4 regions of the Lentzea sp. NPDC036955 genome follow, and region 1 is predicted to be linked to each of the others. Evidence: riboswitches for the same ligand, from Rfam matches in the RefSeq annotation. Region 1 holds a riboswitch; each other region holds the start of a gene.
The links. Region 1 has a riboswitch for cobalamin ahead of ACZ7CF_RS26330 (FecCD family ABC transporter permease). Riboswitches for the same ligand answer to the same signal wherever they lie in the genome.
Positions count from the first base shown of each region.

Region 2: linked by a shared signal. The riboswitch ahead of ACZ7CF_RS01775 (CbtB domain-containing protein) and the one ahead of ACZ7CF_RS26330 (FecCD family ABC transporter permease) in region 1 are both predicted to bind cobalamin.
Region 3: linked by a shared signal. The riboswitch ahead of ACZ7CF_RS02620 (ribonucleoside-diphosphate reductase subunit alpha) and the one ahead of ACZ7CF_RS26330 (FecCD family ABC transporter permease) in region 1 are both predicted to bind cobalamin.
Region 4: linked by a shared signal. The riboswitch ahead of ACZ7CF_RS32445 (LPXTG cell wall anchor domain-containing protein) and the one ahead of ACZ7CF_RS26330 (FecCD family ABC transporter permease) in region 1 are both predicted to bind cobalamin.

Region 1 covers NZ_JBVJRC010000007.1:543,585-548,913, reverse strand. The annotation lists gene ACZ7CF_RS26345 (S8 family serine peptidase) at 1-952, shown strand, start outside; gene ACZ7CF_RS26340 (3-isopropylmalate dehydrogenase) at 1,270-2,307, shown strand; gene ACZ7CF_RS26335 (YciI family protein) at 2,372-2,791, opposite strand; cobalamin riboswitch at 2,875-3,017, shown strand; gene ACZ7CF_RS26330 (FecCD family ABC transporter permease) at 3,053-4,075, shown strand; gene ACZ7CF_RS26325 (ABC transporter ATP-binding protein) at 4,075-4,815, shown strand; gene ACZ7CF_RS26320 (ABC transporter substrate-binding protein) at 4,812-5,329, shown strand, end outside.
Region 2 covers NZ_JBVJRC010000001.1:361,295-366,623, reverse strand. The annotation lists gene ACZ7CF_RS01800 (HAD family hydrolase) at 1-289, shown strand, start outside; gene ACZ7CF_RS01795 (hypothetical protein) at 282-887, opposite strand; gene ACZ7CF_RS01790 (GntR family transcriptional regulator) at 988-1,521, shown strand; gene ACZ7CF_RS01785 (GntR family transcriptional regulator) at 1,552-2,265, shown strand; gene ACZ7CF_RS01780 (CbtA family protein) at 2,302-3,051, opposite strand; gene ACZ7CF_RS01775 (CbtB domain-containing protein) at 3,068-3,256, opposite strand; cobalamin riboswitch at 3,289-3,463, opposite strand; gene ACZ7CF_RS01770 ((2Fe-2S)-binding protein) at 3,512-4,162, opposite strand; gene ACZ7CF_RS01765 (phosphoribosyl-ATP diphosphatase) at 4,269-4,532, shown strand; gene hisG (ATP phosphoribosyltransferase) at 4,547-5,329, shown strand, end outside.
Region 3 covers NZ_JBVJRC010000001.1:531,848-537,176, forward strand. The annotation lists gene ACZ7CF_RS02600 (DUF998 domain-containing protein) at 1-382, opposite strand, end outside; gene ACZ7CF_RS02605 (LysR family transcriptional regulator ArgP) at 517-1,374, opposite strand; gene ACZ7CF_RS02610 (LysE/ArgO family amino acid transporter) at 1,474-2,022, shown strand; gene ACZ7CF_RS02615 (hypothetical protein) at 1,988-2,155, opposite strand; cobalamin riboswitch at 2,219-2,428, shown strand; gene ACZ7CF_RS02620 (ribonucleoside-diphosphate reductase subunit alpha) at 2,532-5,329, shown strand, end outside.
Region 4 covers NZ_JBVJRC010000010.1:172,737-178,065, forward strand. The annotation lists gene ACZ7CF_RS32435 (hypothetical protein) at 1-518, opposite strand, end outside; gene ACZ7CF_RS32440 (hypothetical protein) at 533-946, opposite strand; gene ACZ7CF_RS32445 (LPXTG cell wall anchor domain-containing protein) at 943-2,190, opposite strand; adenosylcobalamin-variant (AdoCbl-variant) riboswitch at 2,239-2,310, opposite strand; gene ACZ7CF_RS32450 (FAD-dependent monooxygenase) at 2,379-3,467, opposite strand; gene ACZ7CF_RS32455 (terpene synthase family protein) at 3,570-5,329, opposite strand, start outside.

The DNA.
Region 1 (5,329 bases):
CACGCCGACCGCCGGTGCCGTGGTGCCGCTGCGCGTGTCCGTCTACGCCGCGCCCAAGCCGGTGGCCGACATCAGCACCTTCCCGTCGCTGCGGTTCCGCGGCGGCGACAAGCAGGCCGTGCTCAACCTGAACGGCCGCGGCGTCGACCAGGGCACCGGCTCGCAGGCGTACCGCTCGCTGGTCAGCGTCCTGGAGCTGCAGGCGTCCTCGCCGAAGCTGCGCGACTGCCGCCGCAACGTCACCGAGAACTGCGCGCTCAACGAGACCGCCAAGGGCGGCGACCTGCGCTACGTCGGCGCGGCCTCCACGGCCCCGCTCGCCAAGGCCCAGGGCAGGCCGGAGGAGGCGCTGCTCGCGTTCGGTGTCGCGACGTGGGGCAACTGGTACAACCTCGGCGTCAACACCGTGCCGTTCATCGACATCGACACCACCGGTGACGGGGTCGCGGACTTCGAGACGTTCGCGACGCGCCTGACCGACACCGACCTGCTGGTCGCGACCACCGTCGACCTCAAGACGGGCCTGGAGGTCGACATCCAGGCGGTCAACAACCAGTGGGGCGACGTCGACACGAACACCGCCGACACCAACGTCGCGGTCCTGCCGGTGCTGCTCACCGCACTCGGCATCGACCCGGCGAAGGACACCTCGCGGATCTCGTACACCGCCGGCACCACGGGCTACTACGTGGCGCCGGGCAACGCGAACGGCCTGATCGACGTCATCGACCGCCCGCTGTCCTTCGACCCGCTCAAGCCGGGTCTGTGGGTGCAGGGCGGCGGTGACGCGGCGCTGTCGTACCTCGCGAAGCCGGGCACCGCGCTCGTGGTGAACCGGGACGCGAAGGCCCTGGAGCTCGACAAGTCCGAGGGCCTGCTGGTGCTCAACCACCACAACGCCACCGGCGACCGCGCCTCTGTCGTCACCGTCCGAGGCGCCGTCCGCTCCTAGCCCCTTCTCCTCCGACCTTTTCTGAAGTCCACGCGGGGACCTTTCGTGCTCTCAGAGAGTACGAAAGGTCCCCGCGTGCGTTCCGGGGGAAGCGGGGTTACTGCGTGGAACTGCCGGGCGTCACCCCTTGACGCGACCCTGTTCCTGCGATCGAGTGACACTCGAAAGTGCGGAATGGGCCGTGTGGGTGTCCCGCAGTACGGGAGATAACACCCCGATGGGGTGTCCGGCATGCGGCGAGCGGCCGTGGTGCCGGTAACCTTTCGCGGAGGAAAGTAGTCCCACCAATTGGGGACTGACACCTGGGAGGTGTGTGGATGCGGCTCGCAGTGATCCCAGGAGACGGGATCGGGCCCGAGGTCATCGCTGAGGCCCTGAAGGTCCTCAACGAGGTCGTTCCGGCGGCCGAGATCACTCGCTACGACCTCGGCGCGGCGCGCTGGCACGCCACGGGAGAGTTGTTGCCCGAGTCGGTGCTCGGTGAGCTCCGCCAGCACGACGCGATCCTGCTCGGAGCGGTAGGCGATCCGTCGGTGCCGAGCGGAATCCTGGAGCGCGGCCTGCTGCTGCGCCTCAGGTTCGAGCTCGACCACCACGTGAACCTCCGCCCCGCCCGTCTCTACCCCGGCGTCCGCAGCCCGCTCGCGGACCCGCCGGAGATCGACATGGTGGTGGTCCGCGAGGGCACCGAGGGCCCGTACGCGGGCAACGGTGGCCTGCTGCGCAAGGACACCCCGCACGAGATCGCCACGGAGGTGTCGCTCAACACGTCGTTCGGCGTGGAGCGCGTGGTCAGGGACGCCTTCGCGCGCGCCTCGGCCCGTCCGCGGCGGCACCTGACGCTGGTGCACAAGACGAACGTCCTCACGCACGCCGGCTCGCTGTGGTCGCGCGTGGTCGAGGAGGTCTCGTTGCAGCACCCGGACGTGACGGTGGCGTACCAGCACGTGGACGCGGCCACGATCCACCTGGTCACCGACCCCGCCCGGTACGACGTGATCGTGACGGACAACCTGTTCGGCGACATCCTGACCGACCTCGCCGCCGCCGTCACGGGCGGCATCGGCCTGGCCGCGTCGGGCAACATGGACGTGACGCGGCGCAACCCGTCGATGTTCGAGCCGGTCCACGGTTCGGCACCGGACATCGCGGGCCAGGGCATCGCCGACCCGACGGCCGCCGTGCTGTCGGTCGCGCTGCTGCTCGACCACCTCGGCGAGCACGAGGCGTCGCGCCGGATCGAGGCGTCCGTGGCGTTCGACCTGGCGACCCGCGACCACCAGTCGCCGGGCGCGACGTACGCGATCGGCGACCGCCTGGCCGCCCTCGTGTCCTCGAACGTCCGCACGGGCTGACCGTTGTAGTGCACGCGGGGAGCTTTCGTACTCTTGTAGAGCACGAAAGGTCCCCGCGTGACTTTCACAGCTGGGCGGTGGACTCGCGCCAGGCGCGCTCCTTCTGGATCCACTCGTTGTCCTGCGGGAACTCGTCGATCGTCGGCACGCGGCGGATCTCGGTCTTGAACCCGGGCCCGGCCATCGGCATCCGCTTCGCCCACTCGACCGCCTCCTGCAGCGAGGACACGTTGAGCAGGTAGAAGCCGCCGAACAGCTCCTTGGTCTCGCCGTACGGGCCGTCCGTCACGATCGCCGGTTCGGCGGAGAAGTCGACGACGACGCCCTCGGACGGGTCGGCGAGGCCCTCGGCGGCGAGCAGCACCCCGGCCCGGATCAGCTCGTCGTTGAACGCGCCCACGACCTCCAGCATCTTGTCGAAGTCGAGCTCGCCCATGTTCGCGTAGGCCTCGTCGGTGGCGCGCATGATCAGCATGTACTTCACGGTGGTCTCCCTGCGTTGTGCCCTGCTCGCTGACGTCCACAGGTCGAACGGGCACCCCGCCGGATCGACATCACAGCGGAGAAATTTTCGAACTTCCTGTTTGCGCAGGTAGGGTCACCCGAAGTCGTGCGTGGGGGAAGACCGGTCGAAGTCCGGCGCTGACCCGCAACGGTAGGTCCCCGGCCAGGGGACGAGCCCGAATGCCCGCACACGGCAGACATAGGACTCCAACTCCTGCCGTGGACTGCGGGAAGGGCACATGTGATCGGGAAGATCAGCGCGCTCGTCGGCGTGCTCGTCGTCAGCATCGTGGCGGGCGTCGCGCTCGGCCCCGTCTCCGTCCCCTTCGGCGTGACCGCCGACCTGCTGTGGCAGGCGGTCACCGGCGGCACCGTGCCCGCCCACCTCGCCGGGCAGTACCACATCGTCTGGAACATCCGGCTGCCGCGCGTGCTGCTCGCCGCCGTCGTGGGCGCGGGGCTGAGCGCGGTCGGCGTCGCGATCCAGGCGATGGTCCGCAACGCGCTGGCCGACCCGTACGTGCTCGGCATCTCCTCGGGGGCGAGCGTGGGTGCCACGGCGGTCGCGACGATGGGGGTGCTGTCCGGGCTCGGCGTGTACGCGCTGTCGACGGGGGCGTTCCTCACCGGGCTCGGTGCCACCGCGCTCGTCTACCTCACCGCGCGGTCGAGCGGGGCGCTCACGCCGTTGCGGCTCGTGCTGACCGGCACCGCGCTCGCCTACGGGTTCTCGGCCGTGGCGATGCTGCTGGTGTTCCAGGCACCGCACGGGGAGGCGGCGCGGGCGGCGATGTTCTGGCTGCTCGGCAGCCTCGGCGGGGCGGACTGGAGGTCGTTGCCGGTCGCCACGGTCGTGACCGCGCTGGGCATCGCCTACCTGATGACCAAGGCGCGGCCGTTGAACGCGCTGGCGATGGGCGATGAGACCGCGACCACGCTCGGGGTGAGGGTCAACCGGTTCCGCACGCACCTCTTCGTCGTCACCGCGGCCATGACCGGGGTGCTGGTGGCGGTCAGCGGGGCCGTCGGGTTCGTCGGGCTGATGCTGCCGCACCTCACGCGCATGGTCGTGGGCGCCGACCACCGCAAGGTGCTGGCCCTGGCACCGCTGGCGGGTGCGAGCTTCCTGGTGTGGGTGGACGTCGCCGCGCGGATGCTCGCCGCACCCGAGGAGCTGCCGCTCGGCGTCATCACGGCCGCGCTGGGTGTGCCGTGCTTCATCTTCCTGATGCGCCGCAGGGCGTACGTCTTCGGAGGCCGCTGATGCGCGTCGAGGTGCACGACGTCACCGTGCGGAACATCATCTCCGGCATCACGCTGCACGCCTGCGACGAGGTGGTCGGCATCGTCGGGCCGAACGGCAGCGGCAAGTCGACGACGTTGCGCTGCGTCTACCGGGCGCTGCGACCGGACGCCGGCGCGGTCCTGCTCGACGGCGAGAACGTCCACAGGCGACAGGGCCTCGCCCGCGACCTCTCCGCGCTGACCCAGGAGTCGCAGGTCGAGTTCGACTTCACCGTCACCGAGGTCGTGGAGATGGGCCGGCTGCCGCACGACCGCGACCCCGTGCGCGACGCCGCTGTCGTCGCCGATGCTCTGGCCACAGTGGACGTCGGGCACCTCGCCGCCCGCAGCTTCCTCAGCCTTTCCGGCGGGGAGCGCCAGCGGGTGCTGATCGCCCGCGCCATCGCCCAGCAACCCCGCGTGCTCGTGCTCGACGAGCCGACCAACCACCTCGACATCCGCCACCAGCTCGACGTCCTCGCGCTCGCGCGGGGACTCGGCGTCACCGTCCTGACCGTGCTGCACGACCTCAACCTCGCCGCGTCGTACTGCGACCGCCTCTACGTCCTCGACGAGGGCCGGGTGGTCGCCTCCGGCACCCCGGCGGAGGTCCTCGTGCCCGAGCTCGTCGCCAAGGTCTTCCACGTCACCGCACACGTGGTCGCCCACCCCACGACAGGAGTCCCCCAGCTCCTGTTCGACCAGGAGGTCACCCCGTGAGAACCGCACTCGTCACCGCCGCCCTGCTGCTCGTCTCCGGGTGCGGCGCCACGGTCGCGCAGGACACCTCCGCGACCGAACCCGTCACCGTCACCAACTGCGGGCAGCAGGTGACCTACGACAAGATTCCGTCCAAAGTGGTCACCAACGACACCGGCATCACCGAGCTGATGTTCGCGCTGGGCCTCAGGGACCACATGGCCGGCTACGTCGTCAACGGCATCGACACCGTCGACGTGCGGACCTCGCCGTGGAAGGCCGACTTCGACAGCGGCAAGCACCTGTCCGACAAGATCTCCAAGGAGGTCGTGCAGGGCGCGAACGCCGACCTCGTGTTCGCCGGCTGGAACTACGGCTTCAGCGAGAGCACCGGCTTCACCCCGGACGCGTTGCGGCAGCTCGGGATCGCCACCTACCAGCTCACCGAGGCGTGTCGCAACGGCGTGGGCAAGCAGCGCGGCATCATGCCCGCCCTCGACGCGCTCTACACGGACCTGCGCAACCTCGGGAAGAT
Region 2 (5,329 bases), on a different contig from region 1:
CATCGGCCGCGACCTGTTCGACGTGACGGTGTGCGGCGACGAGGTGGACGGTCTGAACAAGCCGCTGCCGGAGCCGTACCTGAAGGCGGCGCGGTTGCTCGGCGTGGACGCGGCCGGGTGCGTGGCGGTCGAGGACTCGCCGACCGGTGTCGCCTCTGCGGTGGCGGCCGGGTGCACCGTGCTGGTCGTGCCGTGTGACGTCGAGGTGCCGGCGGGGGAGCGGCGGGTGTTCCGCGACTCCCTCGTCGGCGTCGACCTCGAAGTGCTGAAGGCGCTGCAGGTCAGGTGATCAGGCCAAGATCGTCGAACGGCACCAGAACGCAGTTGCTGAGCTGACGCACCAGGGCGGAGGCCACCATCCAGGGGATGTCCGGGTCGTCGAAGTACCGAGTTGCATCCTGCACCACCGCAGGACCACGCGCGCCGGGCCGGTGCAGCACACCTCTCACCCCGACGACGGGGAACTCGGTTGATCGGACTGCGACAGCGCCGCGTCGCAGTGCCGGGCAAAGCCGCAGGGAGAGCGTGACGCACGATCGGCACACGGGCGGCTCGTTGCACCCCATGCCCTCCGGCCAGTGCGGCCAGTCGTTGCGGTAGTCGCGCAACAGCCACAGCACGCCGTCGTCCGTGCGGTCCGCTGGTCCCGCGCAGACCTGGCACAGCAACCGCCGCATGGCTCGTCGCTGCCTGAGCGGGTGCACCCGGCCGAACTCAGGGCGTCCCACCTCGTGGCGAATCGGGCTGCGGAGCCACAACACACCGCGGGTGTCCCGATCAGTCAGGACTTCGTCCGCGTAGCCGATGCCGTGGCCTGGACGCACCACCAACTCGTAGGGCAGATCCTGCTCTGCGCTCCAAGCGGTGATGTAAGGGGCGTTGATCATCCGGGCAACCTTACTGCAATATCCGAAATGTACCTAGCTGATCCTATGACTAGGGTCTATGACAGCGGTACGCGCAGGACCCAGCCGAGGAGCGTGAGTGATGACGACCGTGCGCTCGTGGACGAGCGTCTCGATGCCGTACGTGAGCGGTCAACCCGGTGACGCTTGGGCTGCCGAGGCGCAGGTGCACGGCGGTGAGGGGACCCAAAAGCTGCTGGGCGTCGAGGAAGTGCCCGCCACCGCCGCGGTCGCCGCCATGCTCGACCTGGAACGAGGTGATCCGGTGGTGGTCAGGCGGCGCCTGATGTTGTTCGACGGCCAGCCGGTCGAACTCGTCGACTCGCACTACCCCGTGGTCATCGCTCGCGGCACCCGCCTCGCCGAGCCGCGCAAGATCCCCGGTGGCGCGGTGGCCTTCCTCGCCGGGCTCGGTCATCCCCCGAAGCGGGTGCGCGAGGACGTCAGCGCTCGTCTGGCCACAGTGGACGAGCGGACCGCGTTGCGACTCGAGGGCCCGTCTTGCGTTCTGCTGCTCGCGCGTTCGCTGCTGACCGAGGAGGATCGGCCCGTCGAGGCCACCGTGATGACGATGGTGTCCGATGGGCGGCGGCTGCGTTATGAGCTGACGCCATGACCGTCCAGACGAAGTTCCGAGGAGCAGGCATTGCCCCGCGCACGTGACGTCCGGCCCCGGCACGAGCAGATCGCGGCGGAGCTGCGCGACCTCATCATGCGCGGAGAGCTGCCGCCGGGTGCGCAGCTGCCGTCGACCGCACAGCTCGTCGCACAGCACGGTGCGGCCAACGCGACCATCCAGCACGCGCTGAAGGCGTTGAAGGACGAGGGTCTTCTCGACAGCCGCGCCGGCAAGGGCGTGTACGTCCGCGACCGGGAACCGCTGGTGGTCGACGCCGCTGCCTACATCGAGCCCGGGGCAGGCCGGTTCCGCTACGAGCTGCTCGCCGTCGACACGGTCGTCCCTCCGGCCGACGTGGCCGAGGGCTTGGGCCTCGGCCCCGGAGTGCCGGCGGTCGTCCGCACCCGGATCCTCAGCCACCAGGACCAGCCGGTGGAGCTGTCAGCGTCGTACTACCCGGTGGACATCGCCGGTGACACCGCCCTGGCCAGACCTGCGAAGATCCGCGGCGGTGCACCTCGGGCGCTCGCTGACCTCGGCTTCGTCCAGCGGTCGTTCGTCGACCGGATCTCAGCGCGCCCACCGACCGTTGCGGAAGCCGAGGCGCTCGACCTGCCCGGCGGGACGCCGGTCATCCGGCAGCTGCGGGTCGTCTACAGCGACCACGATCGCCCGGTGGAGGCGTCTGTGCTGATCAAGAGTTCGCACCGCTACGAGCTGCGCTACCACCAGGCCCTGTAGACCCGGGGCGGTCGCCGCGACGACCGCCCCGGACCATCAGGAAACCGCGACGGGTGCCTTCGCCCGGCGTGTCGCCGGATCGACCAGCAGGCCGAACACCACGCCGAGACCGACGTGGAGCGTGGCCAGCTGGGCGAGTGAGCTGAGGCGGAACTGCCACAGCACGGCCACCGGCATGTCCGCCGGGATCGTGTCCGGCGGCGCGGGGAACGCCACCAGCACCACCGCCACCGCCGCCACGACCGCGAGCAGCACCGCGGTCACGCGGACCGGGTGCGGCTGCGCGGCCAGTGCCGAGGCGAGCCAGCTCGCTCCCCAGACGATCGCCAGACCGGCCACCACCACGCCCAGGTACAGCGCGGTGCGGTAGTTCACCGTGTCCGGGTCGCCCACCGCGGGCGGGTTCGCCGGGTACTTCAGCCACGGCAGCAGCGCCACCGCACCGAACACGGCGACTCCGAACGCGGTGCTGCGGGTGAACGGCGTGCGGTCGGCGAACCAGCGCTTCGACAGCGCGTAGGCCGTGGCGAACACCAGGCCGACGGCGATGCCGACGATCACCACGCCGAGCATGCCGCCCGCGATCTGGACGCCGCGGCTGACCAGCCCCTCCTCGCCGTGCGAGTGGGAGTGGCCGTCACCGGCGGGGGCGCGGGCCTCCTCGACGGCCAGTGCGGCGCGGATGGGGATCTCGGTGACCAGGAGCTGCACGAGCGCGGAGGCGGTACCGGCGATGGCGCCGGCCGCGAGTCCGCGCAGTGCGATCGACCTGTACGTGGTCGTCATCTGCGTGATCAGCGGATCAGTGGCAGGGAACGCCGAGGGCGTGGCGGCCGTCGTGGAAGAACTCGTGCAGCAGCTCCGAGCTCGCACCGAGAGCGAGGCCGTTCTCCTGCAGGACCAGGTAGGTGACGATCAGGCCGAGCAGTGAGACGGCGAAGGCCCACTTGGGCACGCGGACGGCGGACAGGCTTGCTGCGGGGCTCGTCATGACGGGCTCCTCCATACCTCGTGGAAGGTGAAACTCCTTACGGCGCCGCAGCCGGTCTCCTGACTCCCGGATCAACGCTGCCCCCGCGTCTTCCCAGCCCCTCGCGGGACCAGTGACGTGCTCGGCGGGGATCGCTTCCCGGTCACAGTGGCGAGGACCGCGCCGGATTTCCACCGGCTTCCCGTCACTGCGGCGCGTGCACCGTAAGGTGAACGGCGGTTCACGCACAACCGGCCATAAGAGTTGTCGTCTTCATCACTTCACAAGAGGGCAGTCCCCGCACTTCCCACCTGCGGCAACGCGGTAGTAAAGGCAGCACGACCGGCGCAGGAACGCGACCTCGCCGGGCAGGGTGACGAATTCCCCGGCACCTTCGAACGGTGGCGCTGCCATGAGCCGGTTGCCGCGTTCCTCCGCTTCCTCCGCACTCAGCGCACCCGCTCGCACCACCATTTTCAGCGCGCCCGCGATGTTCGACATCGCGTTGCCCCACAGCAGACCGCGTGCCACGGGCACGACCGCGTGGACCGCCTCCACGACCGGTGCGAGCGCCTCCGCCGGGCGCGGGCCGAGCCGCGGGGTGTCGATGCGGACGCTCAGGCCGTTGCGGCGGTGGTGCTGCCACCACAGGTTCTCCGGGCGCACGTCGATCGGCAGGTCCGTCGCGGTGAGCGGGCTGAGCAGCCGCGCGGTGTAGCTGAGGAAGAACAGGCTGGCGGCGACGCGGGGCTCGGCGGCGTTGTAGCGGGCCGCGATCGCGTCGATGGTCTCCCTGAGGGCGGGGCCTTCGAGCAGTGCCGTCCCCGGCAGCCACGAGTCGTCCGGACGGCCCACGTCCAGCGCGAAGAACGGGTTGATGCCGCGCACCTGGCGCAGCGCTGCGAGGACTTCGGCGAACTCCGACACAGATTCACGCTACTGGGTGTCCATGCAGGACAGATCACGTCCACGGGCTGGAACAGAGGTGACCGCGGTGTGGACCACCCGTCCGGAGGTGGGAGGATGTGCCCCCGTGAAGACCTTCGACTCGCTGTTCGCCGAACTGACCGAACGAGCCCGCACCAAGCCGGAGGGTTCCGGCACCGTGGCTGCGCTTGAGGCCGGCGTCCATGCGCAGGGCAAGAAGGTCCTGGAGGAAGCGGGCGAGGTCTGGATCGCCGCCGAGTACGAGTCCGACGAGAAGCTCGCGGAAGAGATCTCGCAGCTGCTGTACCGCCTCCAGGTGATCATGCTGGGCCGCGGCCTGACCCTCGACGACGTCTACAAGTACCTCTGACGGAGAGCTGACCGATGCTGCGCGTAGCAGTCCCGAACAAGGGCGCGCTCGCCGAACGCGCCTCCGCGATGCTGACCGAGGCCGGTTACCGGCAGCGGCACGAGCCGCGCGACCTGACCGTGCTCGACCCGAACAACGAGGTCGAGTTCTTCTTCTTGCGTCCCAAGGACATCGCGATCTACGTGGCGTCCGGTGACCTCGACCTGGGCATCACCGGCCGCGACCTGGCCGCCGACTCGGGCGCCGATGACAACGGCTCCTCCGTCGAGGAGCTGCTGGCACTGGGCTTCGGCGGGTCCACCTTCCGCTACGCGGGCCCGCGGGGCACCGACTGGACGGTCGAGGACCTGGAGGGCAAGCGGCTCGCCACCGCCTACCCGAAGCTGGTCGGCCGCGACCTCAAGCGCCGCGGCATCAACGCCACGGTGATCCGCCTCGACGGCGCGGTCGAGATCTCCATCCAGCTCGGCGTGGCCGACCTGATCGCCGACGTCGTGGGCTCCGGCCGCACGCTGCGCCAGCACGACCTGGTGGCGTTCGGCGAGCCGATCTGCGAGTCGGAGGCGGTCCTCGTGCACCGCGCGGGCTCGGAGCTCTCGCCGGCCAAGAAGCAGCTGCAGGCCCGCCTGCAGGGCGTCGTGTTCGCCCAGCAGTACCTGATGCTGGACTACGACTGCCCGCGCACGCTGCTGGACGAGGCGATCAGCCTCACGCCGGGCCTGGAGTCGCCGACGGTCGCGCCGCTGGCCGACGAGAACTGGGTCGCGGTGCGGGCGATGGTCCGCCGCCGCGACGCG
Region 3 (5,329 bases), on a different contig from region 1:
CGACCGCGACGGGCAGGCTCACGAACGCGACCATGCTGCCGAACCGGTGGATGCTGCCGCTGAGCTGGTTGGTGCCCATCGCCCAGTTCGTCTTCGGGAACACGACCACGAGCAGCAGGCCGAACGACCACAGCAGCAACGCGACCGAGCCCGCCGACCGCCACCGGGTCAGTCCTTTGTGGACCAGCGCGGTGAGGATGCCGGCCGAGCCCGCGACCAGCAGCAGCACGGCCACGTCGAACACCGGGCGGTAGTCGCCCAGGGCGTACTCGCTGATCGTGCGGTGCAGAGCGCCGACGGTCAGGTCGAGCAGGCCCACCATGGCGACGGTCGCGACGACCGCGAGCGAACCGCCGGTGGCGGCGAGGCGAGGAATCAGCACAAACCGGTCAACGAGCGGGTGAACCCCTGGGGTTCCTGGGTTCAGGAAGCCGACAGGATGCTCTCAGGCGCCGGACAGGTTCCCGGCCGGGAGCACGAGCCCGGTTCGGCGGCGCGTCGCCCCACCCCGGGGACTCAGCGCAGCGCCTGCGCGGCTTCGGCCACCACCGCCTCGGCCACGGCGGTGAGTGCGGGCGAGTCGAGCTTCCACTGCTGCCAGTACAGCGGGACGCTGACCGTGCGGCCGGGAGCGAGGTCGACCAGGCCGTCGAGCACCTGCTGCGGCGGCACCATGCCCCAGCCCAGGCCGGTGGCGACGGCGCGCACGTAGACCTCGGACGACGGGACGTGGTGGCGGTGCTCGGACGCGCCGCGGCCCCGCGTCAGGGTGCGGACGAAGCGGTCCTGGAGGTCGTCGTTGCGGTCGAACACCACGACCGGGGCGTCCGGCAGCCACGACTTCAACGGCCCGGCCGCATGCCGGTTCACGAAGGACTCGGCGGCCATCGCGGCGTAGCGGATGTGGCCGAGCTTGCGCACCGAGCAGCCGGCGACGGGTTCGCGCGACGACGTCACCGCCGCCATCACCGCTCCCTGCCGCAGCAACGCCGTCGTGTGGTCCTGGTCCTCGCGGTGCAGGTCGAACGAGATCCGCAGCTCGGGCGGCACGCGGTGCAGCGCGGGCAGGAACCAGGTGGCGAGCGAGTCGGCGTTCACCGCGATCGGCACCCGCACGACCGCGTCCTCGCCGAGCGCCGCCCCGAGGTCCTGGTCGAGCGCCAGCAGTTGCCGACCGTAGCGGACGATCACCTCACCGGACGGCGTGAGCCGCACCGGGCGGGCGCGGACCAGCAGGACCCGGCCCGTGCGCTGTTCGAGCGCCTTGATGCGTTGCGAGACAGCGGAAGGCGTGACGTGCAACGCGGTGGCGGCGGCGTCGAACGTGCCGCTGTCCACCACCGCGAGCAGCGTGCGCACCAGGTCGAGGTCCATCACGAGCGCTAATGGTACGTAAGAATCTTCAGCTGGCCTCATCAAGAACGCGTCAATAGCGTGGACCGCGTGACAGACCTGCTGCTCGGCTTCGGCACCATGATGACCCTGATCGTCGCGATCGGCGCCCAGAACGCTTTCGTGCTGCGCCAAGGACTTCGCCGCGAGGCGGTGGCGAAGGTGGTCGCCGTGTGCGCCGTGTCGGACGCGGTCCTGGTCGCCGTGGGCGTCGCCGGGTTCGGCGCGATCGTCACCCGGTGGCCGCAGGCGGTCACCGTCGCCGCGGTCGTGGGCGGGCTCTTCCTGCTGGGGTACGGGTTCCTGGCCGCGCGGCGCGCACTGCGCCCGCAGGCCCTGCACGCCGACACCGGCGCCCGGCACCGGCCCGTGCTCACCGCGATCGCGCTGACGTGGCTCAACCCGCACGTCTACCTCGACACCGTGCTGCTGCTCGGGTCGATCGCCGCCGGCCGCTGGCTCTTCGGCGTCGGCGCGGTGACGGCGAGCATCACCTGGTTCGCCGCGCTCGGGTTCGGCGCCCGGCTGCTCAGCCCGCTGTTCGCGAAGCCGCGCGCGTGGCGCGTGCTGGACGGCGTGATCGCCGCCGTGATGATCAGCCTCGGGGTCGCGCTGATCGCCGGGACGTGACCAGCGCGGCGACCGCGCAGCCGGCCAGCACGCCGCTCGTCACCGGCGCCGCGGCTCCCGCGAACAGCGACGCGGAGGCGAGCCCCGCACTGAGCAGAGCACCGTAGAAGACCCGCGGCCGAACCTCACCCACGCCGACCACCCTACCCAGGGGACACGCATGTTGGGTGGTGATCAAGGACCCACCACCACATGTAGTATCTGCCGCACTGGTGGTTCACCGGCCCGGACAACGGGCCGGTGAGGCAAGAGGGAACCCGGTGCGAGTCCGGGACTGCCCCGCAGCGGTGAGTGGGAACGAAAGCCGTCAACGAAGCACTGGGTCGCGAGACCTGGGAAGCGACGGCCGGTAGGCGCGAGTTCGACGCCCACGAGTCCGAAGACCTGCCACCGGGGTGCGCGCAAGCCTGCGCGCACGACACGGTGCCCCGAGGGAGGGCAGCTGTGTGCACCGGTGAACGGTGCGCGCATGCGCTTTTCCTCCTGGGCCCAGCTCGCGAGGAGAGAGCGTGCCCGACCGCCTTTCAGTGGTCATCGAGGAAGCCTGTGCCGATCTTCCGAACGCATCGGCCGAGGCGGTGCTGACCGAGACCAAGCGGAACCTGTACCACGGCATCACCGACGCCGAGCTCGCCCTGGCGCCGATCATGGCCGCCCGCGCGATGGTCGAGCAGGACCCGGACTACTCCTGCGTCAGCGCCCGCCTGCTGCTGGACCGGCTGCGCACCGAGGCGTGCGGCGTCCCGCTGTCGCACGCCGAGATGACCGAGCGCTACCCGTCGTACTTCGCCTCGTTCGTGCGGCACGGCGTCGACTGCGGCCAGCTCGACCCCCGGCTGACCTCGTTCGACCTGGCCCGCCTGGGATCGGCGCTGGACCCGTCCCGTGACCTCCGGTTCCAGTTCCTGGGCCTGCAAACCCTGTACGACCGCTACTTCCTGCACCGCGACGGCCGCCGCTACGAGCTGCCGCAGGCGTTCTTCATGCGCGTGGCCATGGGCCTCGCCCTGGAGGAGGACGACCCCGACGCCCGCGCGGTCGAGTTCTACGAGCTGCTGTCGTCGTTCGACTTCATGTGCTCGACACCGACGCTGTTCAACTCCGGGACGACCCGGCCGCAGCTGTCGTCGTGCTTCCTGACCACCGTGGCCGACGACCTCGGCGGCATCTTCCACGGCATCAGCAACAACGCGCTGCTCTCGAAGTTCGCGGGCGGCCTGGGCAACGACTGGACGCCGGTGCGCGGCATCGGCGCGCACATCAGGGGCACCAACGGCACGTCGCAGGGCGTGGTGCCGTTCCTGAAGATCGCGAACGACACGGCCGTGGCCGTGAACCAGTGCTTCGCACCGGACACCGGCGTCCACACCGCCGACGGCGTCAAGGCGATCAGGGACGTCGTGGCCGGCGACCTCGTGCTCGGGGTGAGCGGCACCTACCGCGAGGTCACCGACGTCATGCTCTACGACCAGGTCGACCCGATGGTCGAGGTGGAGGTCGAGCACTCCGCCGCACCCCTCAGGGTCACCGCCGGACACCCGTTGTACGCCGTCAGGGGCGTGCCGCTCGGCCAGGAGAACGCGCGGACGCTCAAGCAGCTCGCCGGCGACGAGGTGCGGCCGGAGTGGGTGGACGCCGGTCGGCTGGAGAAGGGTGACCTCGTCGCCAGGGTGGTTCCGCGGGAGGTCGTGCCCGTCGCCGGTTTCAGCGAGGACGATGCTCGTCTGTACGGCGTCCTGCTCGGTGGCGGGCACCTGTCGGAGGACGGGGTGCGGTGGGGTGTCTCCGGGAAACCCGGGCTGGACGCGCACCTGGACTTCGTCCGCGAGCACCTGTCGGCGCGCGGTGTCCCCTTCCGGGAGAACGGCCGCGACGACACCCGCGTGTGGATCCACTGGGCCTCCGAACCCGAGGTGGGTGCCTCCGCGTTCCCGTTCACGCCTGAGGACCTCTACGACGACGACCGCCGGAAGCGGATCGCCCGCAGGTTCTCCCACCTGCCGCACGCCCAGACCCGGAAGCTCCTGCAAGGCCTGCTGGAGTCGAGCGGCGGTGCCTCCCGCGGCGTCGAGGTCCACTTCACCACGACGTCGCGGTCGCTCGCCGCGGGTGCCCGCTACCAGCTGCTGCGCCTCGGCATCCCCTCTGCCGGCGAGGACCTCGACGTCGGGGTTCCCGCCGTCGAGGGCATCGCCGAACTCGCCGGCTGCCGCCCGACCACCGAGCCAGACTGGGTCGAGCACCGGGGCATGGTGTTCTCGCGCGTCCGCGACGTGCGGGAGACCGAGGTGGTCCCCGAGGTGTTCGACCTCGAGGTCGAGACCGACGAGTCCTACCTGACCACGGCCGGCCTCGCCCACAACGGCGGGAAGCGCAAGGGCGCGGTCTGCGCCTACCTCGAAACCTGGCACATCGACGTCGAGGAGTTCCTCGACCTGCGCAAGAACACCGGCGACGAACGCCGCCGCACCCACGACATGAACACCGCGAACTGGGTGCCGGACGAGTTCCTGCGCCGGGTCCGCACGGGCGGCACGTGGACGCTGTTCTCCCCCGACGAGGTGCCGGACCTGCACGACGCGTTCGGCGCCGAGTTCGCCGAGAAGTACCGCGCCTACGAGGCCAAGGCCGACGATGGCGGGATCAAGGTCTTCCGCCGGGTCCAGGCCGTGGACCTGTGGCGGCGCATGCTCACGATGCTGTTCGAGACCGGCCACCCGTGGATCACGTTCAAGGACCCGTGCAACCTGCGGTCACCGCAGCAGCACAGCGGCGTGGTGCACTCGTCGAACCTGTGCACCGAGATCACCCTGAACACCGCGGTCGACGAGGTGGCGGTGTGCAACCTGGGATCGGTCAACCTCGCCCGGCACGTCACCGAGGACGGCATCGACCACGCCCGGCTCCGCAAGACGGTGCGCACGGCCGTGCGGATGCTCGACAACGTGATCGACGTGAACTACTACACGATCCCGGAAGCCAGGGACTCCAACCTGCGGCACCGGCCGGTCGGTCTCGGGCTGATGGGGTTCCAGGACGCGCTGTTCACGCTCGGCACGCCGATGGCGTCGCAGGAGGCCGTGGAGTTCGCGGACCGCAGCATGGAGGAGATCAGCTACTACGCCATCGAGGCGTCCGCCGACCTGGCCCGGGAACGCGGCGCGTACCGGTCGTTCGACGGGTCGCTGTGGTCGCGGGGCGTCCTGCCGATCGACTCGGTCGAGATCCTCGCGCGGCACCGCGCCGCGGACGAGCTGGAGCAGGACCGCGGGTCCACGATGGACTGGGCCGCACTGCGGGCCAAGGT
Region 4 (5,329 bases), on a different contig from region 1:
GTCACAGGGACCTGCGGTGGTGCGGGCGGTTGCTGGACCGGAGGCTGCTGGGCAGGGGGTTGCTGAGCGGGCGGCTGCTGGACCGGTGGCGGTGCAGGTGCGGGTGCGGCCGGCGGGGCGATCCCCGGCTGCTCCCCCGCGCCGAACGCCCATCCCTCGACGCTGCCGCGGGCCGGCACGTAGGTCGCCGCGCCCTGGTTGCTGTAGGACCACGAACCACCGGGTGGCGCGTGCCAGTACGACCAGTACGCGGTGGCGGGCGAGGTGGTGACGCACCTGTCGGTGTCGGTGCCCGGCCTGCCGTTGATGCGGCAGACGAACCCCTGCTGCCGTGACGCGTAGGCGTAGCTGAACCCGGCCGCCGCCAGCGCCGCCACCCCGGAACCCGGACTGCCCGCCGCGCACCCCTGCTGCACACCACCGCCGAGACCGCGGAAGTCGACGACGACGGTCACGCCGTCACAGCCCGCCGCCTGAGCCGGCACCGGGACCGCCGCGGCGATCACCAGTGCCAGCACGCAGAAGAACCTCGTCACGGGGTGGCGCCGGGGGCGGTGCCGGCACCGAACGCCCAGCCCTCGACGCTGCCGGGCGCCGGGTCGTAGCTGCCCGCACCCGCGGAGCTGTAGGCCCAGGAACCGCCGGGCGAGGCGTGCCAGTACGACCAGTAGGCGCTGGTCGTGGGCGCGGTGCACGGGTTCGGCAGCGCGTTGATCCGGCACACGAAACCGGCCTGGCGCGGCACGAACGAGTACGTGAAGCCCGCGCCGGTCAGCGCGGCGAGACCGGTGGCCGGGTCGCCGGGAGCGCAGCCGGTCTGGACGCCGCCGCCCAGCGCGGTGAAGTCCACCACGACCTTCACGCCCGCGCAGTCCGCGGCGGAGGCGGGTGCGACGACGAACGAGCTCGCGACCAGGGCGAGGACAGCGAGGATGCGGCGCATCACGCACCAACCTTCCGACGACGGGACACGAGGACGAGCACGGCGCCGGCGAGCAGCGCGGAGGAACCGAGCAGGGTCAGCGCGACGGCCTCCTCGGGGCCGGTCGCGGCGAGCCGCTGAGTGGCCGGGGGCGTCGGACCGGCCGGCGCGGGAGCGACCGGGGTGGCCGTCGACGAGGTGGTCACCGGAGCGGTCGTCGTCGGCGGCACGGTCGGCTGTGCGGTGGTCGACGGGGGCGTGGTGGTCGGCGGGGTCGCGCAGTCGACCGCGGGCACACCGGGCGTGGCACCGGCGAACGACACGTCGGCGAGGCCCTTGCGGGCCAGGCCGAGCATCGCCTGGGTGGTCGCGCGCACGGCGCCGTAGACCTCGAAACCCGTGCTGTCGTAGGCGATCGCGCCGCGAGCGGCCTCCGGTCCGGCACAGCCAACCTGCAACGACCGCAGGTACGCCACAGCCCGGTCCGCGGCCACCGTCCGGCCGCCCCCGACGAGCGCGCCGACCGCGAGGCCGGTGCTGTTGGCGTTCGAGCCCTGCAACGCCGACGGGAACCCGCCGTCCGCCTTCTGCTGCGCCACCAGCCAGTCCAGCGCCCGCGCGGACGCCGTCGGCTCCCCCGCCGCCTGCAACGCCTGCAGCACGATCGCCGTCGCGTCCACATCGGACTTGCAGACCGGCTGCCCGAACGAGATCGGGAACCCGCCGTCCGCGCACTGCGTGGACACCTGGAACGCGACCGGCTGCGCCACCGGCTGGTCGGCGCGGGTCAGCACGATGATCGCCAGCGCCTGCGTGAACGCGTTGGTCTGGTCGTAGTCGGGGTCGGTGCGGTCGCGGTAGCGGCCGGACTCCTCCCGCAGCGCCGCAAGGCGTTCGAGCAGGTCGGCACCGGCGAACGCGTGCGGGTCGGTGCCCAGCGCCTGCGCGACCAGCGCGAGCTTCACCAGGCCACCGACGTAGGACTCGGCCTCGCCGTCGCCCGCGAAGTACTGGAACTGCTCGGGTTCGGCGAGCCACGCCGCGGCCCGCACCGCCGTCGACCGGCCGACACCGGCGGCCGCGAGCCCGTAGACGCCGTCCGCGGTCAGGCCGTGGTCGACGAGGTCCGGCCCCTTCACCAGGTGGTCGCCACCGACGAACTGGCCGGCCAGCCACGTTCCCGCTGACGGCGGCTCAGCCGCCTGAGCGGCCGGTGTCACGACGAGCGCGGCCACTACCACTGCGGCCAGCGCGGATGTCCGGATCACTGCTCTTCCCCCTGCCCCGCTGTCCTCGACGGGTCGATGGAGCCACCGCGCGCCACGGGCATTCGGACTGTCACCGTTGCGGGTCAGCGCCGGAGTTCCACCGGCTTCCCCCGCGGCGTGCGGATGCTGTTGTCCACCCGATCGTGCGGGAGGGATCACCCCGAGTCAAATGGCTGTGAGCCGGGCCATCAGCGGCCGGGGAGCTGGAAGGAGCTCACGACCGCGGCGAACTCCTCGGTCGGCTGCCCGCCGTTGGCCTGGTTCTTCAGCGCCATGTCCTGGTTGGCCGTCACGTACGGGCGCAGCAGCTCCTCGTAGCGCTGGAACGCGGTCTCGCGGTTCACGCTCAGCTCGCCGGCCAGCACGTACGCACCGACGAGCGCCAAGCTCGTGCCCTGACCGGACAACGGCGAACCGCAGTAGCCGGCGTCGCCGAGCAGCACGACGCCGCCGCGCGACCAGGACGGCATCCGGACCTGCGCCATGGCGTCGAAGTGGAAGTCCGGCGCCTCCCACATGTGCTTGAGCGCGGTCTGCCACTCCCACCCGGCGTCGGCGAACTTCTCCGCCACCAGCCGCCGCTGGGCCTCGACGTCGCGGTGGTCGAAGTCCACCTCGCCGTAGAACCCCATGTAGACCCGGCACTCCGCGTTGGCGCGGGCGCTCATGACCCCGCCGCCGACGACCTCGCCCTGCTGGAACACCTGCCAGTGGTCGAGGCCCAGGAAGTTCGGCGCGGTGAACACGGCGAGGTTGGTGCCCAGGTGGCGGACGAACTGCGCCTCGGGACCGAACACGAGCCGCCGGACGTTCGAGTGCAGCCCGTCCGCGCCCACGACCACGTCGAAGTCCCGCGGGGCGGCCCGCTCGAACGTGACGCGGGTGCCGTCGATCGCGGTGATGGTGTCGTCGAAGAGGTACTCGACGCCCTCCACCGCGTCGAACAGCAGGCGGGCCAGGTCGTCGCGCATGACCTCGACGTCGGGACTGGCGAGGTCGCCACCGGTCAGCGTGTGCTCGGTGGAGCGGTGGAGCTCGGTGCCCTCCTCGTCGACCACGCTCATGCCGCGCATGCCCGTGGTCATGGACCGCAACCGGTCCCCCAGGCCCATCCGCTCCACCACGTCGAGCGCAGGACCGCGGACGTCGACGGCCTGGCCGCCGGGGCGCAGGCCGCGGTGGCGTTCGACGACGGTGACGTCGAAGCCGTGGTGGCGCAACCAGTAGGCCAGCGCCGGACCGCCGATGCTGGCGCCGGAGATGAGGACGTTCGTCATGGTGCTCCCCCTGTGGAGTGGCCGATGCGCACACCGTGGCGGGGTGCGCTGACCGGGGGCTGACCAACGGCTGTCAGTGGCTGACCGGGGCTGACCGGGGGCTCAGCCCGGCGTTCGGGAGGTGAGCCGGGCGGCCGCGGTGCCCAGACCGGTGGGACCGCGGTGGAAGACCGGGAGCCGGCCCACCGGCAGCGCGCCGGCCTCGTCGTACCGGCTGGTCTCCTCGTGCCAGTGGATGATCCCGGCGATCCAGTCCTTCAGCTCGTCGGCGTACCGCGTCAGGCCGGCCCGCGCACCGGCGTCCAGGGCCAGGTCGTCGAACATCTTCGGCAGGTCGGTCTCGACGGACCGCACGAACTGGCCGAGCCGGGCGTCCATCAGCGCGTAGGTCAGCTCGAAGGCACGGCTCTGCGGCACGCCGAGGAAGTTCTCGACGACGCGCACCATGTTGTGCACCTCGCCCTCGTGCTGGATCTCCTTGCGGTACGAGAAGACGTCGTTGAGCATCGTGCAGTAGTCCATGGCCGACCGCTCCATCGTCTGCACGACCCGCGTCTGCCACAGCTGCTCGGGAACGATCGCGGAGTGCGAGAAGCGGGACAGCGACGTCGTCAGCTCGGAGCCGAACGTGCTGCGCCGCATCTCCACGTAGTCCACGGGGTCCGGGATGCGGTTGTGGTGCATGTTGACCACCTCCCACACCCACGCGTCGAGCATGGCGTCGACGGTCTGGCGGAACGTGGCGCGGAAGGCCGGGTTCATCGGCGCCGCGGTCCGCTGCCAGAGCTCGGCCAGCGAGCGCTCCATCGCGTTGGCGGGCACCACGGTCTGCACGAGGTCGACCGGCATGCACGCCTTGAGGCGGGTGGTCTGCGTCTTCACGCCGAGCAGGTCGCGGGTCCGGCCGAACCACAGCGGGTAGGCGTCGTCGGCGTAGGTGCCCCAGGTGAGCCAGCAGCCGGACAGGTACAGCTCCTGCGCCGTGGCGTCCGGGTCGATGCCCGCCGAGCACAGCGGGAAGTCGAACCCGCGGACCTGGGCCTCGTCCCAGACGCCCTCACCGGTCATGCCCTGCTCGACCGCCCACGCGACCACCTGGTCGCGGGCCTGGTCCAGGTGCGGTGCCAGGGAGAGGGTGAACGGCACCTCGAACGCCGGCAGCGCGTACGGCTCGACGACCCTGGGCGTGCTGGAGAACTGCCGGAGCCGCTGCGGCAGGGTCTTGGCGAACGAGCCCAGGACGCCGAGCTGCGGCGGCGGACCGGAGTTCATGTACCGCGAGGACCGCAGGTGCCACTCGTGACCGCCCGCCTGCCAGTCCTGCAGGCCCTTCACGTAACCCAGGACGGCCGCGCGGCCGACGGGGTCGATGCCGTGCTCGTCGAGCAGGATCGGCACCTCGGTGAGCGCGGTGTGCTCGAACTGGTGCAGGCGCGAGGTCAGCAGGTCGTTGACGGCGTCCGCGGCGGCCTGGGTGGACAGGCCGAGGAACTTCTCGAACACCAGCACGCCGTTGGACAGCTCGCCCTCGTCGAGCACCTCGCGCTCGTAGGAGAACAGGTCGTTGCGCAGGTGCACGGCGTCGCTGAAGGTGTCGCGCAGCACGCCGATCGGCCGGGACAGCGCGATGCGCGCGGGCACCTCGAGGCCGACGGCGTGCTCGACGAGGTTCGCCGACCACGGTGCGCCACCGACCTTGCGGCGCATCTCCACGTACTCGATCGGGTTGGCGAGCCGGGCCGCGCTGATGTTGTGCAGCTCCCACATCGACTCGTCGAGCAGGTGCTTCGTGTTGGCGGCGAACCGCTCCCGCCAGTCGAGCGAGTGCCGGCCGACCGTGCGGCGCCACAGGTCGGCGAGGC